3 regions of the Limosilactobacillus pulli genome follow, and region 3 is predicted to be linked to each of the others. Evidence: predicted binding sites of a transcription regulator. Region 3 holds the regulator's gene; each other region holds the start of a gene.

Evidence for each region. The regulator LexA, encoded in region 3, represses DNA repair genes until DNA is damaged. The targets are predictions, from matches to a motif close to CNAACANNTGTTNG.
Region 1: uvrB (excinuclease ABC subunit UvrB) is a predicted target of LexA. The motif match lies at 1,190-1,203, and genes of this name have one in related genera.
Region 2: parE (DNA topoisomerase IV subunit B) is a predicted target of LexA. The motif match lies at 1,566-1,579, and genes of this name have one in related genera.

The regions. Positions count from the first base shown of each region.
Region 1 covers NZ_CANCWQ010000011.1:30,507-33,789, forward strand. The annotation lists gene QOS03_RS04940 (hypothetical protein) at 1-49, opposite strand, end outside; gene QOS03_RS04945 (hypothetical protein) at 181-384, shown strand; gene QOS03_RS04950 (HAD family hydrolase) at 434-1,129, shown strand; gene uvrB (excinuclease ABC subunit UvrB) at 1,279-3,283, shown strand, end outside.
Region 2 covers NZ_CANCWQ010000025.1:9,253-12,535, forward strand. The annotation lists gene parE (DNA topoisomerase IV subunit B) at 1-1,488, opposite strand, end outside; gene plsY (glycerol-3-phosphate 1-O-acyltransferase PlsY) at 1,676-2,308, shown strand; gene QOS03_RS07265 (SDR family NAD(P)-dependent oxidoreductase) at 2,498-3,271, shown strand.
Region 3 covers NZ_CANCWQ010000006.1:40,496-43,778, forward strand. The annotation lists gene QOS03_RS03150 (IS4 family transposase) at 1-623, opposite strand, end outside; gene QOS03_RS03155 (pyridoxamine 5'-phosphate oxidase family protein) at 795-1,370, shown strand; gene lexA (transcriptional repressor LexA) at 1,410-2,036, opposite strand; gene QOS03_RS03165 (DUF896 domain-containing protein) at 2,203-2,454, shown strand; gene QOS03_RS03170 (YneF family protein) at 2,533-2,763, shown strand; gene QOS03_RS03175 (lysophospholipid acyltransferase family protein) at 2,885-3,283, opposite strand, start outside.

The sequences.
Region 1 (3,283 bases), on a different contig from region 3:
TCAGATACTCACGCTCCAATCCTTTGCACATGGCTGGCGTAACAAACATGGCCAACTTCCTTTCCGATACTGAATAGATATAATTAATTTTTTCACGTTTTTTCTGATTTGACAAATAAATGCATTTTTGAACTTGATCGCCTATAATTTAGTTCAACGCTACTGCAAGGGGGATTTTAAATGGATAAGCCAACGCGCCGTCGAATTGATGGTCAGATTCTACTGTCGGGCCTGGCTAATTTTGCCATGTTTGTCGGCGGCTTTTGTCTGGCCGGTCATCATATGGGCTGGATGGCGGCCATGCTGCTGATTTATCTGGCAGCTACGGGACTGCAGTTTTATCTGATGGGTAAATTAGCTACCCAACAGCGTCATGATGATTAAAAATGCGCTATACTAAGTGAAGAATAATTTAAAAAGGGGTCAATTGCCAATGATTTTGACTTTTGCCGTTAATGGCACGCTATTGGATGAAACGCCATTTTTTGATGCATTAAAAGCACTTGCCAAAGAGCCAGAACTGGATGAAGAACAGGTTGTTTCGGCTTACCGCTTCTACCAGGCTCGCTTACAGTATGGCCAGGCATACCAGGATCAAAAGACGATCTTAAAGCAGACCTTAATGCTGATGGACGTGCAATTTAATGACCGCGGCTGGTTTGGTCGTCACTATGACGAGCTGCTGGCCGCCCAAAAAGAACTGCATCCATTCAACGATGCTTTAAAGGCGCTGCCGGTATTAAAGCGTCATAATAAACTGTATGCGATTGCCAATACCGACAATGATATTGCTCAAGCTCAGCTGCAGGAATTGAATGAATGGCTGGATGGCATCTTGACTGCTGAACAAGTACAGGATTACCAGCCACAGGCAGCCTTATTTGATCTGGTCAGCGAAAAGCTCAACCTTGACCAACAGGCTCATGCACATATCGGCAGTGATTATTGGCAAGATATCAAGCCAGCTGCTGATCGGTCTTGGCATAACGTTTGGATCAATCGGCAAGGAATGGCCAACTCACGGATGTACAAGCACAATAAGGCGCTGCCAACCTTAGAGAAGCTGCCAGACTATATTGCCCGCGTTGTGCCAGATATGGAGGAACGAGCTGCGCACCAATCAAACTAAAGAGCTTAAGCTGCCAAATCAGGCGGCTTTTTATTTTTAAGGCAGGAGCAAATCGTTAGACGAATAAACGTTCGTGTGCTAAACTTGTACCGATTTTATGCGACGGCAGAATCAGCGAATCCTGCTGTCGTCAACAAGGAGGAATTCTTTTGATTTATCGTCAGCCTGATCGACCATTTGAACTGGTTTCTGACTACCGGCCAACCGGTGATCAGCCCGAGGCCATTGCTCAGTTGACGCAAGGTCTTAAAGAAGGCGAGCATGCCCAGATTCTGCTGGGGGCAACCGGGACTGGCAAGACGTTTACGATCTCAAACGTCATTGCCCAAAACAACAAGCCAACACTGATTTTGTCGCACAACAAGACTCTGGCCGGTCAGCTGTATGGTGAGATGAAAAAGTTCTTCCCCAACAATGCAGTTGAGTATTTTGTTTCCTATTATGACTACTATCAGCCGGAAGCCTATGTACCATCCAGTGACACCTATATTGAAAAGGATGCCTCAATTAATGATGAGATCGATAAATTGAGGCATGCAGCCACCAGCGCGCTTTTGGAACGCAATGACGTAATCGTTGTCGCTTCGGTTTCCAGTATTTTTGGTTTGGGTGATCCGCGCGAATATCGTGATCATGTCTTGTCGCTGCACGTTGGTCAAGAAATCGAGCGTAACCAGCTGCTTAGAGACCTGGTCGAGATTCAGTTTGATCGCAACGATATTGATTTTCAGCGTGGCCGTTTTCGCGTTCATGGCGACGTTGTCGAGATCTTTCCAGCTTCGTGTGACCAGCGAGCACTGCGCGTTGAGTTTTTTGGCGATGAGATCGATCGAATTCGTGAAGTCGATGCTTTGACTGGCGAGATTATCGGTGATCGTGAACAGGTTTCGATTTTCCCGGCTACGCACTTTTTAACCAGTGACGATATTATGGATACTGCCTTACCACAGATTGAAGCTGAGATGAAAGAGCAGGTTGCAAAATTTACTAAAGAAGGCAAGCCGTTGGAAGCGGAACGGATTCAGCAACGGACGACCTATGATATTGAAATGATGCGCGAGATGGGCTACACCAACGGTATTGAAAACTATTCGCGCTTCATGGATGGCAGAAAGCCCGGCGAGCCACCATTTACGCTGTTGGACTTTTTCCCTAAGGATTTTCTGCTGGTCGTTGACGAATCACATCAGACCATGCCACAAGTACGTGGGATGTATAATGGTGACCGCGCTCGTAAGCAGCAGCTGATCGATTATGGATTCCGGCTGCCAAGTGCTTTAGACAACCGGCCACTGAGACTAAGCGAGTTTGAAGAACGAATCAATCAGGTTATCTACATGTCAGCCACACCAGGCCCTTATGAACTGGCCCAGACTGATCATGTTGTTCAACAGATTATCCGGCCAACCGGACTTTTGGATCCTAAGGTTGAGGTTCGGCCAGTTATGGGACAGATTGATGATCTGGTTGGTGAGATCAATCAGCGGATCGAAAAGAACGAGCGCGTCTTGATTACGACTCTGACTAAAAAGATGTCAGAGGATCTGACCGACTATCTAAAGGATCTGGGCTTAAAAGTCAAATATCTGCACAGTGACATTAAGACATTGGAGCGAACTCAGATTATTCGTGAGCTCCGGTTAGGCAAGTTTGATGTTTTAGTCGGAATCAACCTGTTGCGGGAAGGTCTGGATATTCCGGAAGTTTCGCTGGTCGCAATTTTAGATGCGGATAAGGAAGGCTTTCTGCGCAATGAACGCTCCTTGATTCAAACCATTGGGCGGGCTGCCCGTAATGCTAACGGTCAGGTTATCATGTACGCCGATACGATTACCGATTCAATGCAGGGTGCCATCGATGAGACCAAGCGGCGGCGTGAAATTCAAGAAGCCTACAATCAGGCCCATCATATCGTGCCCAAAACCATCATCAAGCCGATTCAAGAAGCGATTAGTGCCGTTAAGCCAGCCGAAGATACTGGTAAGGTTGAGCATGATACTGAATTTACGGTCAAGGACTTTAAGGCCCTGGCTAAAGACGAGCAGGCAAATCTTTTGGCTGAGCTGACCGAGCAGATGCGCTCAGCTGCCAAGCGACTTGATTTTGAACAGGCGGCCACGCTGCGCGATACGATCATGGAACTCAATGCCGCAA
Region 2 (3,283 bases), on a different contig from region 3:
ATTGGAATCAGCAACGTTGAACTCGCTGCCGACGCCGGCCCCAACCGTGTAGATAATCGTATTGAGCTCTTCGTTTTTCAAGACATCATCCAGTTTAGCCTTTTCTGTATTCAGGACTTTACCACGTAATGGCAAAATTGCCTGGAACTTTCGGTCACGCCCCTGCTTGGCACTACCACCGGCTGAGTCACCTTCGACCAAGAACAGTTCATTTTTGGTAGCATCTTTGGATTGAGCCGGGGTCAGTTTACCTGACAGATTGCGTTCCTTGCGACCTTTACGCTTTGATCCGCGTGATTCGTCACGAGCCTTGCGCGCAGCCTCGCGTGCCTGACGTGCCTTGAGTGCTTTTCGGATCAGCTGTTGGGCTTCATCGCCATTTTCCATCAGCACGTAGCTTAGCTGGTCGCTGACGATTGAGTCAACGATCTTCCGGGCTTCTGGCGTCCCCAGCTTGTCTTTAGTCTGACCCTCAAACTGGAGAATCCGTTCTGGAATTCGTACTGATACGACTGCCGTCAAGCCTTCACGTACGTCAGATCCTTCCAGGTTTTTATCGCGTTCTTTTAGCAGACCGACTTTTCTGGCATATTCATTGAAAGTCTTGGTCCAGGCATTGCGAAAACCAGCTTCATGCGTGCCGCCATCTGGAGTGCGCACGTTGTTGACAAAGCTTAAGACGTTTTCTGAATAGCCATCATTATACTGAGCCGCGACCTCTACCTCAACGCTATCCTGCTTGCCATCAAAGTACATGATCTGACCCAGGGTATCTTTGTCTTCATTCAAATAGTCGACAAAGTCCTTGATGCCATCTTCAAACTGAAAGACCTCTTCTTTTTCCTGATCAGCACGCTTGTCGGTCAGCGTAATCTTCAGCCCCTTGAGTAAGAAAGCCGACTCACGCAGCCTTCTGGCCAAAGTGTCGTAGTTATAGACCGTCGTTGAAAAGATTTTTGGATCCGGCTTAAAGGTTACCGTGGTCCCCGATCCAGCGCGGGTATTGCCCATTTTTTTAAGGGTACCGACTGGATTACCGCCGTCGACAAATTTTTCCTGGTAGCGAACGTGATCGCGCACAATCGTCAGCGTCAGCTTGGAAGACAGGGCATTAACGACCGAGGCCCCAACCCCATGCAGACCACCAGATGTCTTGTAGCCATCATCTTGACCAAACTTACCCCCGGCGTGCAGCACCGTCATGATGACTTCTGGCGTTGGCTTACCTGATGCATGCATTCCAACTGGCATCCCTCGACCATGATCTTGGACCGTAATCGAGTTGTCAGGTTCAATCGTGACGTTGATCTCATCGCCAAAACCCGACAAAGCTTCATCGACTGCGTTGTCGACAATTTCGTATACCAGATGGTGCAGGCCATAGGTATCAGTTGAGCCGATGTACATCCCAGGCCGTTTACGAACCGCCTCGAGCCCTTTCAGGATCTTAATGGAGGATGCATCGTATTGATATTCTTTTTCTGCCAAAGAATGGCCCCCCTCGTACAATTTTTAAGTAACGTTTTTTAATATAACTGATTTAACAGATTTTGGCAAACTTTATACAAACATTTGTGCCCCCATTATTTCAATTTGTCAAAGTAAAGTTGCCGTAATCGATCAATGTGCTATTATAACAATTATGCAATCATATTGAGGGAGTTTTTATCAGTTCATGTTTTTAAAAATCTGTTTGATGGCCATCATTGCCTACCTGCTGGGTTCAATTCCGTGGGGGTTGTGGATTGGTCAGATCTTTTACCATAAAGATATTCGGCAATTTGGCAGTGGCAATATCGGCACGACCAACACACTGCGCATCTTAGGACCTAAAGCCGGGGTAACCGTGTTGTTTTTGGATATGTTTAAGGGAACCCTGGCCGCCTGTCAGCCATATTTTTTTCACTGCAGCCAAACCGTCAGTCCGCTTTTGATCGGTCTGTTTGCCGTTTTGGGCCATACCTGCTCAATTTTTGATCATTTCCATGGCGGCAAGGCCGTTGCCACCAGTGCCGGGATCTTGTTGGCCTACAATCCATTGCTTTTTTTAGTAGCATGGGTGATCTACCTGACCGTACTGTTACTGACCAGCATGGCTAGTGCTGCCGGAATCGTTGGCATCACCGCCATCTTTATTATCGCTTTGTGCATCCATGACTGGATTCTGGCAGTCATTGCTGGCTTCTTGACAATTGTGATCATCTGGCTGCACCGTTCCAACATCAAACGTATCTTTAACGGTACTGAGTCACTGGTTCATTTTGGACTAGGTTATCGACGCCAGCAAAAACGCAACCAGAATAAATAGCTTGCATCCAAACGCATCACTTGGCATCATTGCGCCAGCGATGCGTTTTTTGTATGACAAGCTACCCAATTGGAAACCGATTTCCTAAAACTGCTTGCAATCATTTTGAAAGCGCTTATAATAAGGTGTAACGATTTCCTAAAGTCAAAAGATCACTTAGCAAGTATTTAAGAAGAGGTGTGCTTAATTATGACTGTCTTTAATCAACAAAGCTTTCGTCTGGATGGCAAGGTTGCCTTGATCACTGGTGGTGCCAATGGCTTGGGGCAAAACTACTCCAAGGCACTTTCAATGTATGGCGCTAATATCTTCGTAGTTTCCAATTCCAAGCGTGGCTGGGAAGAAACGCGTCAGGCCGTAGAAGCCAATGGTCAAAAGATCGGCTTTTTGCAATGCGACATCACCAAGCCAGACTGTGCCGATTCAATCATCGAACAATGCGTAAAGGAAATGGGCGGTCTGGATATTTTGGTCAACAATGCTGGCATTCAGATTCGCAATGACGTCTTGGAATTCAAGGATGAAGACTGGGATAAGGTCATCAATCTAAATCTCAACGCACTCTACCACATGTCACATGCTGCGGCGAAATACATGGCTAAGCAGAATCACGGTAAGATCATCAACATTGGCTCAATGCAGTCCTATCGTGCCGGTAAGTTCATCTTCCCCTACACGGCAGCCAAGCATGGCGTCTTAGGGCTGACCAAGGCATATGCCGATGCGCTTTCCAAGTACAATATCCAAGTCAATGGTTTGGCACCTGGTTATATTCTTACGGATATGACCAAATCACTGGCTGAGGATCCAGTTCGTGGTCCAGAAATCAAAGAACACATTCCTTCCGGTGAATGGGGTCACCCTGAACAATTAATGGGGCCAATGGTTTTTCTGGCCAGTCCGGCATCCGACTATGTAACTGGTGTAATGTTGCCGGTTGATGGCGGCTATCTGTTGCGCTGACCAAATTTACGG
Region 3 (3,283 bases):
TGGCGAATTAATTCGATGACCACTTCATTCATCTTCCGTTGGGCTTGCGCCCGCCGTTGACCGGCAATTGTTCGTTGGTCAACTACCTGAGCTGAAGCTCCAACCAGATTCTGCTTCTTTCGCGTTGACATTAAGGCGAAATTAACGGGCAAAAAGGTATTACCATCACTCCAGCCAATTGTTAGGTTCCGATAGCCGGTCAAATACTGGTGGTGGTCATGATCAAACGTCCGCGCTAGTAATTCCGTTTTGACTGAATATGGACGGGAAATTAAGGTATCGACGATTAGCGCTAATCGCCGCCGTTGGTCGACCACCGGTCGCAAGGTACCGATCAGCTTCACCGCCACTAAGCACAATAATTTTTGCCAGTTGATTCGCCCATCATTGAGGACATTGCGGGCCGTCCGGGGACTAAAGTTAGGACTGGATTGCGCCCGGTAAAGCGAGCGCCGACTAAAACGGGCCTCGAATAGCCAAGCGACAATCATGGTCAAAGAAATTGCGGAGTGCCGTTTAAAATTAACCTGCTTACTAAGCTGACCTAGACCAATCAGGTGGAGAAAGGAGGAAATTAGGCGCTTAGTGTCGTTTTTTGCTTGAATTTGGGTTATACTTTTCATCGCGCAAGACTCTTTTCTACTTAGTTTGGTATGACTTAAGTATAACGTGAGAGTTCTTGCGTTTTCTATTTTTTACGCGAGAAAGCCTAGAGTCACGGTGATTAGCCGTGATTCTAGGCTTTCAAGTTTCAGTAATTTATTAAAAAACGATTATAAAAGAGGCGCTTTTTGATGAGAAATGATATCTATTTTGATCCGATGACGGTTGAATGGGTGATGGCGCATTGCGATATTGCGCGGCTCGGCGTACAGGATGACGAATCGGTGTATGTCGTTCCGGTCCACTTTGGCTATGAATTGGATGAGCAGCAACATTTTCATCTTTACTTTCATGGGAATGCGGCCGGTCAGCGCGCTCGTTTGATGCAGGCTAATCCGCATATTGGTGTTGAGATGGAAAGCGACTATCAACTGCTTCCGGCAGTGCGGGACTGCCTTTTCAGTGCCAGTTTCCATAGCGTAATTGGCAAGGGAACGGTTAAAGAATTGACGGCAGCTGAAGACAAAGTACACGCACTGACTGTAATGATGCACCATTACGTGGCACGAATGCCGCATCCGCTAACGGAGGACATGGTAAAGCAGGTTCATGTCTGGCGCGTTGATCTGGATGAGGTTGCCTGCAAGGTGAAAAATCCTAATGAAAACGACCAACAGATCTTAAAGGAGTTTGGGCATCAAGTAGACGTTCCCGATGCGGTCAGTTCCAGCAGTCAAAAAGCTGATGCAAAAGAGCCGATAGATTAGCAAAACAAAAAAAGAGGTGGGAATTGCCCCATCTCTTTTTTAGTAGATGCTGTCGCGGAAAAGCCCGACGACTTTGCCTAAAATAGTTACCCGGTCCAGGATGATCGGGGCCATTGTGTCATTTTCCGGCTGCAGGCGATAATGACCGTTTTCCTTGAAGAAACGCTTGCAGGTAGCCTCATTGTCATCATTCATGGCAATTACGATATCGCCGTTTTTAGCGGCATCCTGTTTACGAACGATAACCTTGTCGCCGTTTAAGATCCCCATGTTGACCATGGAATTACCTTGAATCTGCAGCATAAACAGATCGTTATGATCCGGAATCGAAGGCGGTATCGGGAAATAATCGGTTGCATCTTCGACCGCGAGAATCGGCTCACCGGCAGCAACGATTCCTAACAATGGAATTTTTTCCTGCTTTGGCGCAATTCCCAAGACATCCATGCCGGCGGGCGTAATCTCTAGGGCACGCGGCTTGGAAGGATCCTTTTGCAGGTACCCCTTCTTGATAAGCCGATTGATATGCCCGTGAACGGTAGATGTAGATGAAAGGCCGACAGCTTTACAGATTTCGCGAACGGTTGGCGGATAGCCGTGAGTGGCGACCTGTTGATGAATGTAGCTGAGAACGGCCATTTGCTTGCTGGCTGCTGTTTTTACCATGTTGCCACCTCATTTTCAGATTTGGAGTAATTATATCACACTTGCCAAATGTTTTCAAACATACGTTCGTTGAAACTTAACGGCGCGGATTGCTTGCTAAATAATGCGGCGTTCGCTACACTAAGTAACGTAAAAATCGCTGTTTAAGGCAGAGGGGAAGAAAATTATGGCTGATTCAAAAGCACAAGAAAAGCTGCTCAAACGAATCAATGAGCTGGCGCATAAAAACAAAACAGAAGGACTGACTGCGGCCGAAAAAGCTGAACGCAAACAGCTGCGTGATCAATATCTGAAGAATTTCCGGGAAGCTTTTCGCTCAAATATTGAAATGATGCGGATCTTTGATAAGGATGGCAAAGAGGTCACTCCGGAAAAAGTTCGGCAGATTCAACGTAAAAAAGGGCTGCGTGATGACTAATTCATCGAATGCGCCTTTTATTTGACGCCGATATCGTGTAACATTAGTATCGTTATCTAAAATAAGGGGGAAAAATCCATGAGTACTGGGCTTAGTATCATGTTGATCATCCTGGCACTGCTGGTTGGCCTTTTGGTTGGCTTCTTTGGTGCTCGGAAATACATGGAAAACTACCTGCGTAACAATCCGCCGATTTCTGAAGATATGCTGCGGACGATGATGATGCAGATGGGCCAAAAACCTTCAGATCGCAAACTGCACCAAATGATGCAAGCGATGAAGGCCCAAGCGCGTAAAGCAGGCAAATAGTAATCAAAAAGGACCGGTGCACTGCATCGATCCTTTTTGATTAGTATTGGTGCCAATCCTGACCAGTCTGACCGATTATGGTTGGCCAGCTGCCAGGCTAAGGTCAGGACTTTAAGCTTGATTAAAAGTCATCGTTTTTGGGCTTTTCTGGCATATAGTAGTGGTAATTGGGATCAAGCTCGTCGTCCAGTTGATCGAATGCCAATTGCATCTGGCGTTCCAATTCCTGTTGATTCTCATCGGTCAGCCGCATTTTACGGTCAATATAGATTGGCTCGCCAAAACTGATCTTGCGCTTTTGCCGTTTGAAGATGCTGCTTAGCTTCAATGGCCCTTGGTAGACGGCGGGCACCAGCGGCACGTTGGCCATTTTGGCAATGATCAGCGCGCCGCCTTTGATCTTGCTGGAATAGCGCGAGCCAGTCGGGAAGATGATGGTTGAGCGATCACTGTTTTTCAGTAGCCTGACCGGAGTTTTGATGGCAGAGGGACCGGGATTTTTGCGGTTGACGGGAAAGGC